One region of the Pseudomonas grandcourensis genome, then DNA from elsewhere that is predicted to be linked to it. Evidence: riboswitches for the same ligand, from Rfam matches in the RefSeq annotation. Region 1 holds a riboswitch; the other holds the start of a gene.

The links. A riboswitch is a leader RNA that binds a small molecule or an ion and turns the genes downstream of it on or off. The one in region 1 is predicted to bind cobalamin.
Region 2: another riboswitch for cobalamin. It lies ahead of cobO (cob(I)yrinic acid a,c-diamide adenosyltransferase); the one in region 1 lies ahead of cobW (cobalamin biosynthesis protein CobW).

What each region holds. Positions count from the first base shown of each region.
Region 1 is NZ_CP150919.1:3,739,862-3,747,617, reverse strand. It holds gene AABM52_RS16730 (cobalamin biosynthesis protein) at 1-103, opposite strand, end outside; gene AABM52_RS16725 (CbtA family protein) at 100-807, opposite strand; gene AABM52_RS16720 (CbtB-domain containing protein) at 819-1,010, opposite strand; cobalamin riboswitch at 1,131-1,357, opposite strand; cobalamin riboswitch at 1,591-1,804, shown strand; gene cobW (cobalamin biosynthesis protein CobW) at 1,907-2,977, shown strand; gene cobN (cobaltochelatase subunit CobN) at 2,981-6,823, shown strand; gene AABM52_RS16705 (AAA family ATPase) at 6,972-7,756, shown strand, end outside.
Region 2 is NZ_CP150919.1:1,883,792-1,891,547, forward strand. It holds gene AABM52_RS08355 (C40 family peptidase) at 1-212, shown strand, start outside; gene AABM52_RS08360 (class I SAM-dependent methyltransferase) at 231-893, shown strand; gene AABM52_RS08365 (sorbosone dehydrogenase family protein) at 1,018-2,331, opposite strand; gene AABM52_RS08370 (hypothetical protein) at 2,398-2,982, opposite strand; cobalamin riboswitch at 3,136-3,369, shown strand; gene cobO (cob(I)yrinic acid a,c-diamide adenosyltransferase) at 3,451-4,062, shown strand; gene AABM52_RS08380 (cobyrinate a,c-diamide synthase) at 4,059-5,429, shown strand; gene bluB (5,6-dimethylbenzimidazole synthase) at 5,426-6,076, shown strand; gene cbiB (adenosylcobinamide-phosphate synthase CbiB) at 6,073-6,981, shown strand; gene cobD (threonine-phosphate decarboxylase CobD) at 6,974-7,756, shown strand, end outside.

The DNA.
Region 1 (7,756 bases):
CCTCCAGCGCCTGATCGAGCAGCGCCAGCAACGTGCTGACGGGGCAGCCCCGTTGGCAGCCCAGGCCGACCACCAGGGTCGGCGCTGTGCTGACGTCAGTCATGCGTGGTATTGACCATCGCTTTTGCGACGGAACAACCAGGCGCTGATCAGGCCCAGGGCCAGCCAGAACGCCACGTTGGTCAGTTGCGAAGCGATTTTGAACTGGGCTTCCAGCGCCTCCGGAGCGAGCATCGAATGCACTTCCGGTTGCGGCGCGCCAATCACATGGGGAACGGCAAGGATTGCCACACCGAGGACTTTCATCAGCCAGTGACGGCTGAATACGATCAGGGCGATACCGACGGCAGTGGAGGCGGCCGTACCGATCCACCACAGTTGCCGCTGTGCCAGGTCGGCGGCGGCAGTGCCAGGCAATTCAGGAGGCAGGCCGAGGGTCGGCGCGAGCACGAAGGTCGCGTAACCGGCCAGGCCCCAGAGCAGGCCCTGGGAGGTTTTGGTCGGCGCACGCAAGGTGTACAGGCCGGCCAGCATCAGGGCGAAACCGACGGCCACCACCAGGTTACCGCCGGTGGTCGACAGCACGCGCTGCCAGCCGTCTTCCGGCTCCCAGGCCTCGGCATCGTGAGTGTGGGCAGCCATCGCACCGTCGGCGTGCTCATGCATTTCAACAGCGGCCGGTTCGGATTTTTCGTAGGTCTCGGCCTGCAAAATCAGCGGAGCGACCCAGAAGCTTTGCAGCAGGGTCAGCAACAGGGCGGCCAGCAGCCCGGTGAAACCTGCGGTTTGCGCAATACGCTTGATCATGTCGACAGCTCTCAATGGCACGGGAACGCGGAGCTGTGGCGGGTATCGTGGGCGGCGTTGTGCACCGCTTCGATGTGCGAGAAACCGGCGAAATAAACAAGGCAGGCGCCCAGAATCGACGCGCAGACGGCGGCGGTCAGACGTTGAGTCAGGGTTGAGGTGGTGCTCGCGGCTGTGTGTTCGGCGCTGCTGATGATCGACATGGCGTTTCCCTCTGGTCTGTCAGCGGGGAATAAGAGCGCATGCAAAAACCCGCACGACCAGGCGCGCAAGGTTTCAAACAGCGCCCGCCCACCGCGGGTTTGTTGGTTCAGTGATCGTACTGGTCACTTTGTGTTGCGGGCCGGTCTCCGGGCTCACGAGGGGTAAAGGCTTGGGCCTGAACCTGAAAACATCACCTTCCCATGCCGTAGTGGCACAGTGGATCTGATGCTTCGCTCGCTTACCGTTGCGGGGGCAGCACCGGACTGACATGGCTTAAGAGTAAAGCACATGATTCACCGGTTTCCCGTTTCACCCTGTGAAGGGCACCCGTAACAAGGTGTGTAGGAGAGCATGGGCGGGGGTTGGGCGTCAATTGGCAAGGGTTCGCATTTAAGGTTCGCACAGCACATTGTGGCGAGGGGGCTTGCCCCCGTTGGGCTGCGAAGCGGCCCCCGGCAATCTTACTGATAAATCCTGCACTCAGGTCTTGCGACGGCTGCGCCGCCGAACGGGGGCAAGCCCCCTCGCCACAAGTGATCGCATTCTCAGCATGAACATTGACCCGCCCCAATACCATGCGTAGCCTTGCGCTTTCGAGGTTCTTCGGTGTTTGCCGAAGCTAAGAAGGGAACGCGGTCGATGCCGCGGCTGCCCCCGCAACTGTGAACGGTGATGTTCGTTGCCACGCCACTGCAGGCTCAATCCATGAGGCCGGCGGGAAGGCGCAGCGAATGCCAGGCTCAAGGCCGGCACACCGTCAGCCAGGAGACCTGCCTCGTCACAGATTCTCAATTTCAACCGGGCGGGGTGATCCGGTGGCGAACTCTTCAGGCACGCGCGTCCGCGTTGCCGGTCGTCGTCCCGTATGCCCGCCACATTAGCCATAGGGCATCCGATGAAAACACTGGCCAAACTCCCCGTCACCATCGTCACCGGCTTTCTCGGCTCGGGCAAGACCACGCTGTTGCGGCACATGCTCGACAACGCCCAGGGTCGCCGCATCGCGGTGATCGTCAACGAATTTGGTGAGTTGGGCATCGATGGCGAAATCCTCAAGCAGTGCTCCATCGGTTGCACCGAAGAAGAAGCCAACGGCCGTGTCTATGAGCTGGCAAACGGCTGCCTGTGCTGCACCGTCCAGGAAGAATTCTTCCCGGTGATGCGCGAACTGGTGGCCCGTCGCGGTGATCTTGACCACATTCTGATCGAAACTTCCGGTCTGGCCCTGCCCAAGCCGCTGGTGCAGGCCTTCCAGTGGCCGGAAATCCGCAGTGCCTGCACGGTGGATGCGGTGATCACCGTGGTCGACAGCCCGGCCGTGGCCGCCGGCACCTTCGCCGCGTTCCCGGATCAGGTCGACGCCCAGCGCAAACTCGACCCGAACCTGGACCACGAATCGCCGCTGCACGAACTGTTCGCCGACCAACTGGCCAGCGCTGATCTGGTGATCCTCAACAAAACCGACCTGATCAACCCGGCGGACTTGGCCCGTGTGCGCATGGAAGTCGCCGAGGAATTGCCACCAGCGGTGAAAATCGTCGAAGCCAGCAGCGGTCGCCTGCCGCTGGACGTGCTGATCGGCCTGGGGGCCGGCTCCGAAGAACACATCGACAGCCGTCACAGCCACCACGACCACCATCACGATGGCGACGACGATCATGATGACCACGATCACGACGCCTTCGACTCGATCTCCATCGAGCTGCCGCAAGCCGACGAAAGCCTGCTGCTGGACGCGCTGACCCAACTGGTGGTCCAACACGGCATCCTGCGGGTCAAGGGTTTTGCGGCGATCCCGAACAAACCGATGCGCCTGCTGATCCAGGGCGTGGGCACGCGTTTCGACAAGCATTTCGACCGCCAGTGGGGCGCTGAAGAAGCACGAGTCACCCGTCTGGTGCTGATCGGCCAGGAACTGGACGCCACTGTTCTCGAAGCGCAATTGCGCGCCGCGCTCAGCGTGTAAGCCATGCACCTGCTCAGGACCCAGCCCGGCGGTTTCGTGTCGGATGACAACATTGCCGACCTTGGACAAACCCCCGCCGAACTGGTGGTCCTGTGCAGCGGCGATTCCAGCCTGGCACTGCTCGCCGAAGCGGCGCAGCAGTTGCCCGACGATTACCCGAGCGTGCGCCTGGCCAACCCGATGCAGGTGCAGAACCATGCCTCGGTCGACTTGTACGTCGATGAAGTGCTGCGTCACGCCAAGGTGATCCTGATTTCGCTGCACGGCGGCATCGCCTATTGGCGTTACGGCATCGAGCGCCTGGTCGAACTGTCTCAGCGCGGCGTGCAGGTGATTCTGGTGCCGGGTGATGATCGCCCGGACCCGGAGCTCAGTGACCTGAGCACCGTCGGCGCCGAGGATCGCGACCGTCTCTGGCAGTTTCTGCGCCAGGGCGGTATGGGCAACGCCCTCGATTTCTTCCGCTGCCTGGCCAACCGCTGGCTGGCCCGTGATTACACCTGGGGCGAGCCGCAAACCCTGCCACGCACGGCGATTTACCATCCGCACAAACACTCCGCTGCACTGAGCGACTGGCAGGCCGACTGGCACGCCGATCAACCGGTGGCGGCGGTGCTGTTCTACCGCTCGCATTTGCAGGCGGCGAACACCGCGTTCATTGATGTTTTTTGCCAGCGCTTGCAGGCTGCGGGGTTGAATCCGTTGCCGATAGCGCTGGCCAGCCTGAAGGAGCCCGGTTGTCTTTGCGTGGTCGAGGACTGGCTGGATGAGGGCAGCGTCTCGGTGATTTTGAACACCACCGGCTTCGCCCAATCCAGTCCAGAAGCACCGCATCTGCGCCCGTTTCGCCGCAATATTCCGGTGATCCAGGCCATTTGCGCCCAAGACAACGAACCCGGCTGGCGCGCCAGCGAACAGGGGCTTGGCCCCCGAGACCTGGCGATGCACATCGCCTTGCCGGAGCTGGACGGACGCATCATCAGCCGCCCGATCAGTTTCAAGGACCTGGCGTGGCGCAGTGAGCGCAGTCAGTCGGATGTGGTCTGCTACCGGCCACAACCGGAACGCATGGATTTCGTTGCCGAACTGGCGCGGCGTTGGGTCGAACTGGCGCGGGTGCCCAATGCGGAAAAACGCATTGCCTTGATTCTCGCCAATTACCCGACGCGCGACGGTCGCATCGGCAACGGCGTTGGCCTCGATACCCCGGCGGCTGCGCTGAATATCCTGCGGGCGCTGCATGCCGAAGGTTATCCATTGCCGGCTGAGTTGCCGGACAGCGGCACCGCATTGATCCAGCAGTTACTGGGCGGCGTCAGCAACGACCTCGAGACCCTCGACCTGCGTCCGTGCCAGCAAAGCCTGGGCATGGATGATTATCTGGTGATGTTCAACGCACTGCCCGAAGCCAACCGTGCGGCGGTGCTCGAACGTTGGGGTGCGCCGGAAAGCGACCCGATGTGCCGCAGCGGACGGATGATGATCGCTGGCCTGCGTTTTGGCCTGACCTTCGTCGGCATTCAGCCGGCCAGGGGTTATCAGGTCGACCCGAGCTCGGTGTATCACGACCCGGACCTGGTGCCGCCCCACGGCTACCTGGCGTTCTACTTCTGGCTGCGCAACACCTACGGCGCCCACGGTGTGATCCACGTCGGCAAGCACGGCAACCTCGAATGGCTGCCGGGCAAAGGCGTGGGACTTTCGGAAAACTGCTGGCCGGACGCACTGCTCGGGCCGCTGCCGAACATCTATCCGTTCATCGTCAACGACCCGGGCGAGGGTGCCCAGGCCAAACGGCGTACCCAGGCCGTGATCATCGATCACCTGATGCCGCCGCTGACCCGCGCCGAAACCTACGGCCCGCTGCGCAACCTCGAACTGTTGGCCGACGAATATTACGAAGCGCAGTTGCTCGATCCGCGTCGCGCCCGAGAGTTGCAGCGTGACATCCTGCAACTGGTGCGTGACACCCACATCGACCGTGAACTGCAACTGGACGAACAACTCGACAGTGATGCCGACGCAGCGATCTGGTTGCCGCGACTCGACACCTATCTGTGCGATTTGAAGGAGTCGCAGATCCGCGACGGCCTGCATGTGTTCGGCGAATCTCCCACCGGGCGTTTGCGTATCGATACCTTGCTGGCGTTGTTGCGCATTCCACGGGGCGATGGGCGGGGCGGGCAGTCGAGTTTGCTGCGGGCACTGGCCAAGGCTTTCAGGCTGGGGTTCGATCCGCTGGATTGTGCGCTGGCCGAGCCGTGGACCGGGCCGCGTCCCGATTCACTTTTGCTTATCAGCAATGAGACATGGCGCACGGCGGGTGATACCCGCGAGCGCCTGGAATTGTTCGCCGCGCAGTTGATTTCGGACGCTTTGAATAGCCCCTGTAGGAGCGAGCCTGCTCGCGATGGTGTGTCAGCCACATTGATGTCAACTGACACACCATCGCGAGCAGGCTCGCTCCTACAGGATGTGGACTGGATCGAGGTGCAAGCCATCATCGACAACCTGCGCGAGGTGGTCGCTCCGCGTCTGGACGCCTGCGGTCCGGCGGAAATGTGCGGATTGCTCGACGCCCTGAGCGGTCGCTTCGTCCCGGCCGGTCCCAGCGGCGCGCCGAGTCGTGGTCGCCTGGACGTGCTGCCCACCGGTCGCAACTTCTATTCCGTGGACGTGCGCAACCTGCCGACCACCACGGCGTGGCGCATCGGTTTCCAGTCGGCCAACCTGATTCTCGAACGGCACCTGCAAGACCACGGCGATCATTTGCGCCAGCTCGGCCTGTCGGTGTGGGGCACCGCGACCATGCGCACCGGCGGCGATGACATCGCCCAGGCGATGGCGCTGATGGGCGTGCGTCCGGTGTGGGCCACCGGCAGCCAGCGGGTCGATGATTTCGAGATTCTGCCGTTGAGTTTGCTCGACCGCCCGAGGGTGGACGTGACCTTGCGTGTGTCCGGTTTCTTCCGTGATGCCTTTGCCAATCTGATTCGCTTGTTCGACGCGGCAGTGCAAGCGGTGGCCGACCTCGATGAGCCGGACGACCTCAACCCATTGGCGGCCAAGGTCCGCGCCGAGCGTGCAGCCTTGCTGCAGTCAGGGCTCGATGAAGACGCTGCGCGACGCCAGGCCGGCTGGCGGATTTTCGGGGCCAAACCCGGTGCCTACGGTGCGGGAGTGCAGGGCGCCATCGACGGTCGCCTGTGGCAGAGCCGCGAGGACTTGGCCGAGGTTTACCTCAACTGGGGCGGCTACGCTTACGGCGGTTCTGACGAAGGCACCGCCGCTCGCGAACAGTTCAGCCAGCGCCTGAGCCAGGTACAGGCGGTGCTGCAAAACCAGGATAACCGCGAGCACGATCTGCTCGACTCCAACGATTACTACCAGTTCCAGGGCGGTATGCTCGCAGCGGTGGAAAGCCTGAAAGGCGAGGCGGCGGCCAGTTATCATGGCGACCACAGCCAGCCGGACCTGCCGAAGATTCGCACCTTGAAGGAAGAGCTGAACCGGGTGATCCGCTCCCGGGCGGCCAACCCGAAGTGGCTCGAAGGCGTTAAACGTCACGGCTACAAAGGTGCGTTCGAAATGGCCGCGACGGTCGACAACCTGTTCGCCTTCGACGCCACCACGCAGTTGATCGACGATCACCAGTACGCGTTGTTGGCCGATGCCTACTTGCTTGATCCGGACACCCGGGATTTTGTTCGCGAACACAATCCCCATGCCTTGCGCGACATGACCGAGCGCATGCTTGAGGCGCAACAGCGGGGGATGTGGAAGGACCCCGGCGAATACCGCGAGGCGCTGGAGAATCTTTTGCTGGATATAGAAGAAGACGGCTGACCTGTTCCCCCTGTAGGAGCGAGCCTGCTCGCGATGACATTCGCTCAGTCGACAAAAATGTTGCCTGACATTCCGCCATCGCGAGCAAGCTCGCTCCCACACGGATAGCGGCGCCTGTGAGATCACCGACCATGACCGAGATAAAACAATGACCGACACCCCGCATTTCCCGCTCTCCGCCGTGGTCGGTGCCGACGATTTGAAGCTGGCCCTGTGCCTGACCGCCATCGACCCGAAAATCGGCGGCGTGCTGATCGAAGGCCCACGGGGCATGGCCAAGTCGACCCTGGCCCGCGGTCTGGCGGACCTGCTGGCCAGCGGTCAGTTCGTCACCTTGCCGCTGGGCGCCACCGAGGAGCGCCTGGTCGGCACCCTTGATCTCGACGCGGCGCTGGGCGAAGGTCGCGCGCAGTTTTCCCCCGGCGTACTGGCCAAGGCTGATGGTGGCGTGCTCTATGTCGACGAGGTCAATCTGTTGCCCGATCACCTCGTTGACCTGTTGCTCGATGTGGCCGCCAGCGGCACCAATCTGGTGGAGCGTGACGGCATTTCCCATCGGCATTCGGCGAAGTTTGTGCTGATCGGCACCATGAATCCGGAAGAGGGTGAACTGCGTCCGCAATTGCTTGACCGTTTCGGCTTGAACGTCGCCCTCGGTGGCCACACCGCGCCGGCCGAGCGCGGCCAGATCATTCGCCGTCGCCTGGATTTCGACAGCGATCCGCAAGGTTTCTGCGCCGAATGGGAATCCGCGCAGGCGTCTCTGCGCGAACGTTGCCAGAACGCACGCAATGCGCTGGCAAACATTCCCCTCGACGACCAGGCGTTGGCACACATCACCGAACGCTGCTTTGCCGCCGGTGTCGATGGCTTGCGCGCCGATCTGGTCTGGCTGCGTGCCGCCCGGGCGCACGCCGCCTGGCGCGGGGCGAA
Region 2 (7,756 bases), 1.9 Mb from region 1:
GCCTGCAGACCGGCGACCTGCTTTTCTTCGCCACCAATGGCGGCTCCCAGGTCAGTCATGCCGGCATCTACGTGGGAGAAGGACGCTTCGTCCACGCGCCGGCCACCGGTGGCACTGTGAAGCTCGACAGCCTGTCCAAGGCGTATTGGCAAAAGGCTTACCTGAGCGCCAAGCGTGTTCTGCAGCCTGAACATCTGGCGCGCAATCCGTAACGTTCGGAGCTGGTGACCATGACTGCTCGCACGCTTAATCTCGACGACGACCTGTACCAATACCTGCTCGATGTTTCCCTGCGCGAAACGCCTCTGCTCAAGCGCTTGCGCGATGAGACCCAGGCGCTGCCCATGGCGCGTTGGCAGGTGGCGCCTGAGCAGGGGCAGTTTCTTGCTTTGCTGGTGAAACTGACGGGGGCCAGGCGCTTGCTCGAAGTCGGCACCTTTACCGGTTACAGCGCACTGTGCATGGCGGCGGCATTGCCCGCTGACGGTTCGCTGATTTGCTGTGACATTCCCGGTGACTACAACGCCACCGCACGGTGCTACTGGCAAGAGGCGGGGCTCGCCGGGCGGATTGACCTGCGACTGGCCCCGGCGCTGGAAACCCTCGCCGAGCTTGAGCGACAAGGGCAGGGCGGGCAGTACGACCTGGTGTTCATCGATGCCGACAAGGCCAACTACCCGGCTTATCTGGAGCACGCCCTGCAATTGCTGCGGGTCGGTGGGCTGGCGGTGTTCGATAACACACTGTGGAGCGGGCGCGTGCTCGAGGCCAGCCCCGAGAGCGCGGACACCCGGGCGATCCAGGCACTCAACCGGGCGTTGAAGGATGATGCGCGGGTGGATCTGTCGTTGTTGCCGATCGGTGATGGTTTAACTCTGTGCCGCAAAAGGTAAGCGCTGACACCGATCCAATGTGGGAGCGAGCTTGCTCGCGATGGCGGTGGGTCAGGCAACATCAAAGTTGAATGTGCAGGCCTCATCGCGAGCAAGCTCGCTCCCACAGGTGGCTTGGCAGCCATTATTTAGCAGCCGAAACCCGCCACACCTTGTTCCCCACATCATCGGCCACCAGCAGGTCACCCTGCCGATCGATCACCACGCCCACCGGGCGGCCCATTGCCTGTTCCTTGTCGTTGAGAAAACCTGTGAGCACTTCAACGGGCTTTCCGACAGGTTTGCCGGCGCTGAACGGCACGAAAATCACTTTGTAGCCGCTGTGGGGGTTGCGGTTCCATGAGCCGTGCTGCCCGATGAATGCCCCTTGGGTGAAGGGCGGCGGCAACTTGCTGTTTTCGGCGAAGGCCAGGCCCAGTGATGCCGTGTGCGGGCCGACGGCGTAGTCCGGGGCGATAGCCTTGGCCACCAGGTCCGGGTTTTGCGGCTCGACGCGAATATCGACGTGCTGACCGTAGTAACTGTACGGCCAGCCATAGAATGCGCCGTCCTTCACCGAGGTGATGTAGTCCGGAACCAGGTCGCTGCCGATTTCATCCCGTTCGTTGACCGCAGTCCACAGAACGCCACTGTGCGGTTCCCACGCCATGCCGTTGGGGTTGCGCAGGCCGGAGGCAAAAATCCGCTGCCGACCCGTGGCACGATCCACTTCCCAGATAGCCGCGCGACCTTCTTCCTTGTCCATGCCGTTTTCGGCGACGTTGCTGTTGGAACCCACGGTGACGTACAGCTTGCTGCCGTCCTTGCTGGCGATGACGTTTTTGGTCCAGTGATGGTTCAGCGGGCCGCCCGGCAGGTCGACAACCTTGACCGGCGGCGACTTGATCTGCGTATCGCCACTTTCATAGTGAAAGCGCAGCAGGCGATCAGTGTCGGCCACATACAGGTCATTGCCGACCAGGGTCATGCCGAAGGGCGAGTTGAGATTTTGCAGAAACACCGTGCGGGTTTCCGCGACGCCATCGTGGTCCTTGTCGCGCAGCAAGGTGATGCGGTTGGCGCTGGGCACCCTGGCCCCGGCGCGGCCCATGACTTTTTTCATGACCCAGCCGCGAATGCCTTTGCCGTCTTCGGGTTTGGGTGGTGCGTTGGTTTCCGCCACCAGCACATCGCCATTGGGCAGCACATAAAGCCAGCGGGGGTGATCCAGGTCTTCGGCAAAAGCGGCCACTTGAGTGCCCGTGGCGGCGACGGGTTTCGCACCCTGTGGCCAGCCGATGGCCGGGGCGATGTTCACCGTCGGAACCAGTGTCTTGTTGGGTTCCGGTAGTTGAGGTGACGGGCCGGTACCGTCGGAGACTTGCAGCCGGGAGGTCTCGCCACAAGCGGCGAGCCCTCCGCAGAGCGCGATAACGAGAACGAGCGGGGACGTGCGCATGCTGGTCTTCCCTATGAATGCCTTGTTCTATTCATAGAGGAGGGGTGTCGTGCGATGGTTCAACTCTCAGCCGCGTGCTTCCTTGAACAGCACCGCAATGCCGGGGTGATAGTTGCCGGCTTCGTTGCGCAACTTGCGGTAGGCATAAGGGAAATACCAGGCGACAGCGCAGGTGTGTTCCTTTTGCAGGTCGTCGACCATGTCCTGGAGTTCTTCCGGCGTTGCGCCTTGCTGGGCTTTTTGCGGGGCGACGAACAGGCAGCCGAGTTTCAGGTCGCTGGCGTGGCTCACGCGCTTTGCATCGCTGGCGATGTCGAGCAGGGCCTGGGTCAGATTGAGGCTGTTGACCCGTGGCCAACGCTGGCTGGTCTGGATGTAGGCGCGGGTTTCGGGCGAGGCCAGGAGCAGGTCGGCGCGGCTGTTGCGTTCGCCTTCTTCGGTCTGCTTGCGGGTGGGCGTCTGCTGCAGCGTGACCATCTCGGCCATCCAGGCCGCGGCAGACAGCAGTCCGAGATTGGCCTTTTCGTCATGCCAGTACGGTGTGTCGCCATCACCGCGGACGGCGTTGTAACGGTCGATGCATTCGAACCAGTGCTCGAGCACCGGGCGCAGGAATTCCAGCTTTGGATTGCTGATGATCATGCCTTGCATGGGCTCACCCTTGTTATTGTGTTGTGAGATTGTGGCTCTTTGATATCACTGCTGAGAGCGTGGCACAAGATTGACGTCAGTTTATTGATGGATGGCAGTTATTCGCTCGATGGCCTCCCGGCTTTAATTGACGCTCCACCCCCAACCCTCTAACCTTCGCGGCTTGTTTCAGGTGCTCTGTGGCTTGGGTCGACAGAGTGAAACAGGGAAGCCGGTGAGTGAGTCCTTCTGTTGGTCGAAGGCCCGCAATTCCGGCGCTGCCCCCGCAACGGTAAATGAGTGAAAACTGTGTGTGATGCCACTGTGTCGATTCGATGCGGGAAGGCGCACAGTCCGGCCCCGCGCCACTCATGAGCCCGGAGACCGGCCTGATTCATCCAGCGGCATCACGGTGGGCGATGCCAGGCTTTTTGCCTTCTATTCTTGTGCCTGCCCGCCGTTATTCCTGCCTCAACGGAGAGCTCCCCCATGACTGATACCCCCGATCGTGACGAACGCCACCTGGCGCGCATGCAGCGCAAAAAAGCCGTGATCGACGAGCGCATCGCCAATTCCCCGAACGAGTGTGGCCTGCTGCTGGTGCTGACCGGCAATGGCAAGGGCAAGAGCAGTTCGGCCTTCGGCATGCTTGCCCGCGCCATGGGGCACGGCATGCAATGCGGCGTGGTGCAGTTCATCAAGGGCCGCAACAGCACGGGCGAAGAGTTGTTCTTCCGGCGCTTTCCCGAGCAGGTGCGCTTTCACGTGATGGGCGAAGGTTTTACCTGGGAAACCCAGGACCGTCAGCGCGACATCGCCGCCGCCGAAGCTGCCTGGGCGGTGTCGCAGCAACTGCTGCGCGATCCGTCCATCGGTCTGGTGGTGCTGGATGAGCTGAACATCGCCCTCAAGCACGGCTACCTCGATCTCGATCAGGTGCTCAGCGACTTGCAGGCCCGGCCGCCGATGCAACACGTGGTGGTCACCGGTCGTGCCGCCAAGCCGGAAATGATCGAGATGGCTGACACCGTCACCGAAATGGGCGTGATCAAACACGCCTTTCAAGCCGGGATCAAAGCGCAGAAAGGCGTCGAATTGTGAGTCAGCCTCGACACTGTCCGGCGGTTCTGATTGCCGCGCCGGCTTCCGGCCAGGGCAAGACCACCGTCACCGCGGCGCTGGCCCGATTGCATCGCAATCAGGGGCGCAAGGTCCGTGTGTTCAAGTGCGGTCCCGACTTTCTCGATCCGATGATCCTCGAGCGCGCCAGCGGTGCGCCGGTGTATCAGCTGGACATGTGGATGGTCGGCGAGCAGGAGAGTCGCCGGTTGCTGTGGGAGGCTGCCGCTGAAGCGGACCTGATCCTGATTGAAGGCGTCATGGGGCTGTTCGACGGTACGCCGTCGAGCGCCGATCTGGCGCGGCATTTCGGTGTGCCGGTGCTGGGTGTGATCGATGGCACCGCCATGGCCCAGACCTTCGGCGCACTGGCCCTGGGGCTGGCGCGTTATCAGCCGGACTTGCCGTTCGCCGGGGTATTGGCCAATCGTGTCGGCACGCTGCGCCACGCGCAACTGCTTGAAGGCAGCCTGACTGAAGGTTTGCGCTGGTACGGCGCGCTGTCCCGGGAAACCGGGATCGAATTGCCGAGCCGGCACCTGGGGCTGGTGCAGGCCAGTGAGTTGAACGATCTCGACCTGCGCCTTGATGCGGCCGCTGATGCCCTGGCCAGCAGTTGCGAGGTTGCGCTGCCGCCGGCGGTCGAGTTTGCCACCCCTGATGTGATCGTGGCCGAGCCGCTGCTGGCCGGTGTGCGCATTGCCGTCGCCCGGGATGAAGCCTTTGCGTTCACCTACGGTGCGAGCCTGGATCTGCTGCGGGCGATGGGCGCCGAGTTGTCGTTCTTCTCGCCGATCCGCGACAGTGGGTTGCCGGAGGCGGACAGCCTGTATCTGCCGGGTGGTTACCCGGAGCTGCACCATGTTGCGCTGGCGCAAAACACCGCGATGCTCGACGCGATCCGCGCCCACCACCGCGCAGGCAAACCCTTGCTCGCCGAGTGTGGCGGCATGCTGTATCTGCTCGATTCCCTGACCGATGTCGAGGGCACTCGCGCCGAACTGGTTGGCTTGCTGGCCGGTGATGCGGTGATGCAAAAGCGTCTGGCAGCGCTGGCGTTGCAAGCGGTGGACCTGCCGGAAGGTTCGCTGCGCGGGCACACCTATCACCATTCGCTGACCACCACTGAACTGGCGCCAATTGCCCGTGGCTTGAGCCCTAACGGCGGGCGCGGAGCGGAGGCGGTCTACCGTGAGGGGCGGATGACGGCCTCTTATGTGCACTTTTATTTTCCGTCGAACCCCACGGCGATTGCCGCGCTGTTTGCGCCAGACCTTGAGACCGTCATCGCTTCCATAATGGATCACCTGACTCCTGTGGGCGCGAGCCTGCTCGCGAAGCGGCCATGACCGACAACGCATTTTCCGAAGCCGAACGCGCAGCGGTCTATCGCGCCATCGCCGAACGCCGCGACATGCGCCACTTCAGTGGTGGCACCGTCGAGCCCGAATTGCTCCAGCGCCTGCTCGAGGCCGCACACCAGGCACCCAGTGTCGGCCTGATGCAGCCCTGGCGCTTCATTCGCATCAGCGATCGCGCCTTGCGCGGGCAAATCCAGGCCCTGGTGGAAGAAGAACGCATCCGCACCGCCGAAGCCCTCGGTGAGCGCAGCGATGAGTTCATGAAGCTCAAGGTCGAAGGCATCAACGATTGCGCCGAGGTACTGGTCGCCGCGCTGATGGACGACCGCGAGCAGCATATCTTCGGTCGCCGCACCTTGCCGGAAATGGACATGGCCTCGCTGTCCTGCGCGATCCAGAACCTGTGGCTGGCGTCCCGCGCGGAAGGGTTGGGCATGGGCTGGGTTTCGCTGTTCGAGCCGCAAGCCTTGGCCGATTTGCTGGGGTTGCCTCCTGGCGCCAAACCACTCGCGGTGCTGTGCATGGGGCCTGTCAAAGAGTTCTACCCGGCACCGATGCTGGTGCTCGAAGGCTGGGCGCAGGCGCGTCCGCTACATGAATTGCTGTATGAAAATTATTGGGGAGTGAATCGATGAGTGTGGCGTTGTTGAGTGTCGCCGCGGTTGCGCTGGATGCGCTGCTGGGTGAACCCAAGCGCTGGCATCCGCTGGTGGCGTTCGGCCGTTTTGCCGAGCGCATCGAGCAACGTTTCAACGGCGGCGGTCGTGGCTGGCGCAGCCATGGCGTCACCGCGTGGGTGATTGCCGTGTTGCCGCTGACATTGTTGGCCACGGCATTTTCCTGGGCGCCTTATGTCGGCTGGATCGTCGAGATTCTCGCGCTCTATTGCGCCCTCGGCATGCGCAGCCTCGGTGAGCACGTCGAGCCTGTGGCCAAGGCCCTGCGCGGCGGTGATCTTGATGAAGCACGCAAGCGTGTGAGTTATCTGGTCAGCCGTAAAACCAGTGATCTGGATGAAACCGAAGTCGCCCGTGCCGCTACCGAGTCGGTGCTGGAGAACGGTAGCGACGCGGTGTTCGCCGCATTGTTCTGGTTTGCCGTGGCGGGCGCGCCGGGCGTGGTGCTCTACCGCCTGAGCAATACGCTGGATGCGATGTGGGGTTATCGCAATGAGCGTTTCGAACGGTTCGGCTGGGCGGCGGCGAAGGTCGACGACGTGCTCAATTACATTCCTGCGCGCCTGGTGGCACTGACTTACGCGCTGTTGGGCAAAACCCGACTGGCGTTGAAATGCTGGCGCACCCAAGGCCCGACCTGGGACAGCCCGAACGCCGGCCCGGTGATGGCGGCAGGGGCGGGCGCCCTTGGCGTCGAATTGGGTGGGGCGGCGATTTATCACGGCGAACTGCATCAGCGTCCGCAGTTGGGCGAAGGCGTGGCGGCGGATGCCGACTCCATAGACCGGGGCTGGCAATTGGTCCAGCGCGGGGTATGGTTATGGCTGCTGATTCTCTGCCTGGGGGCCGAATTTTATGCTTGAGCACGGTGGGCGACTGCGCAAGGCAGCGCTCGAATACGGCATAGATGAAGCCGACTGGCTGGACCTGTCCACGGGCCTTGCGCCCTGGCCGTTCCCGGTGCCGGATATTCCGCTGCGGGCCTGGGCTCGTTTGCCGGAGGCGGACGACGGTCTGGAGCAGGCCGCCTGCGATTACTACGGCACCTTGCAGGCATTGCCGGTGGCCGGCTCGCAAATGGCGATTCAACTGCTGCCGCGCTTGCGTCGGGCGGGCAAGGTCGGCGTGCTGTCGCCGTGTTACGCCGAGCACGCCGAAGCGTGGCGTCGCAACGGCTACATCGTGCGTGAAGTGCTGGAGCAGGAAGTCGACTTCTTTATCGACAGTTTCGACGTGCTGGTGGTGGTCAATCCGAACAACCCCACGGGCCTGAGCCTCACCCCCAGTCGGCTGCTCGACTGGCATACGCGGCTGGCCCAGCGCGGTGGCTGGCTGGTGGTGGACGAAGCGTTCATGGATAACACGCCGCAACTGAGCCTGGCGCCTTTTGCCCATCAAGTCGGGCTGATCGTCTTGCGCTCCTTCGGCAAGTTTTTCGGCCTGGCCGGTGTGCGCCTCGGGTTTGTGCTGGCCGAGCGCAAGTTGCTCAAGTTGCTCGCTGAACAAGTGGGGCCCTGGGCCGTGAGCGGGGCAACCCGGGTAGTGGGCCAGGCCTGTCTGCGCGATACGCAAGGGCAGACGCGGCAACGGGAGCGCACCGAAGCAGCCAGCGAGCGCCTTGCGTCGTTGCTGGAACAA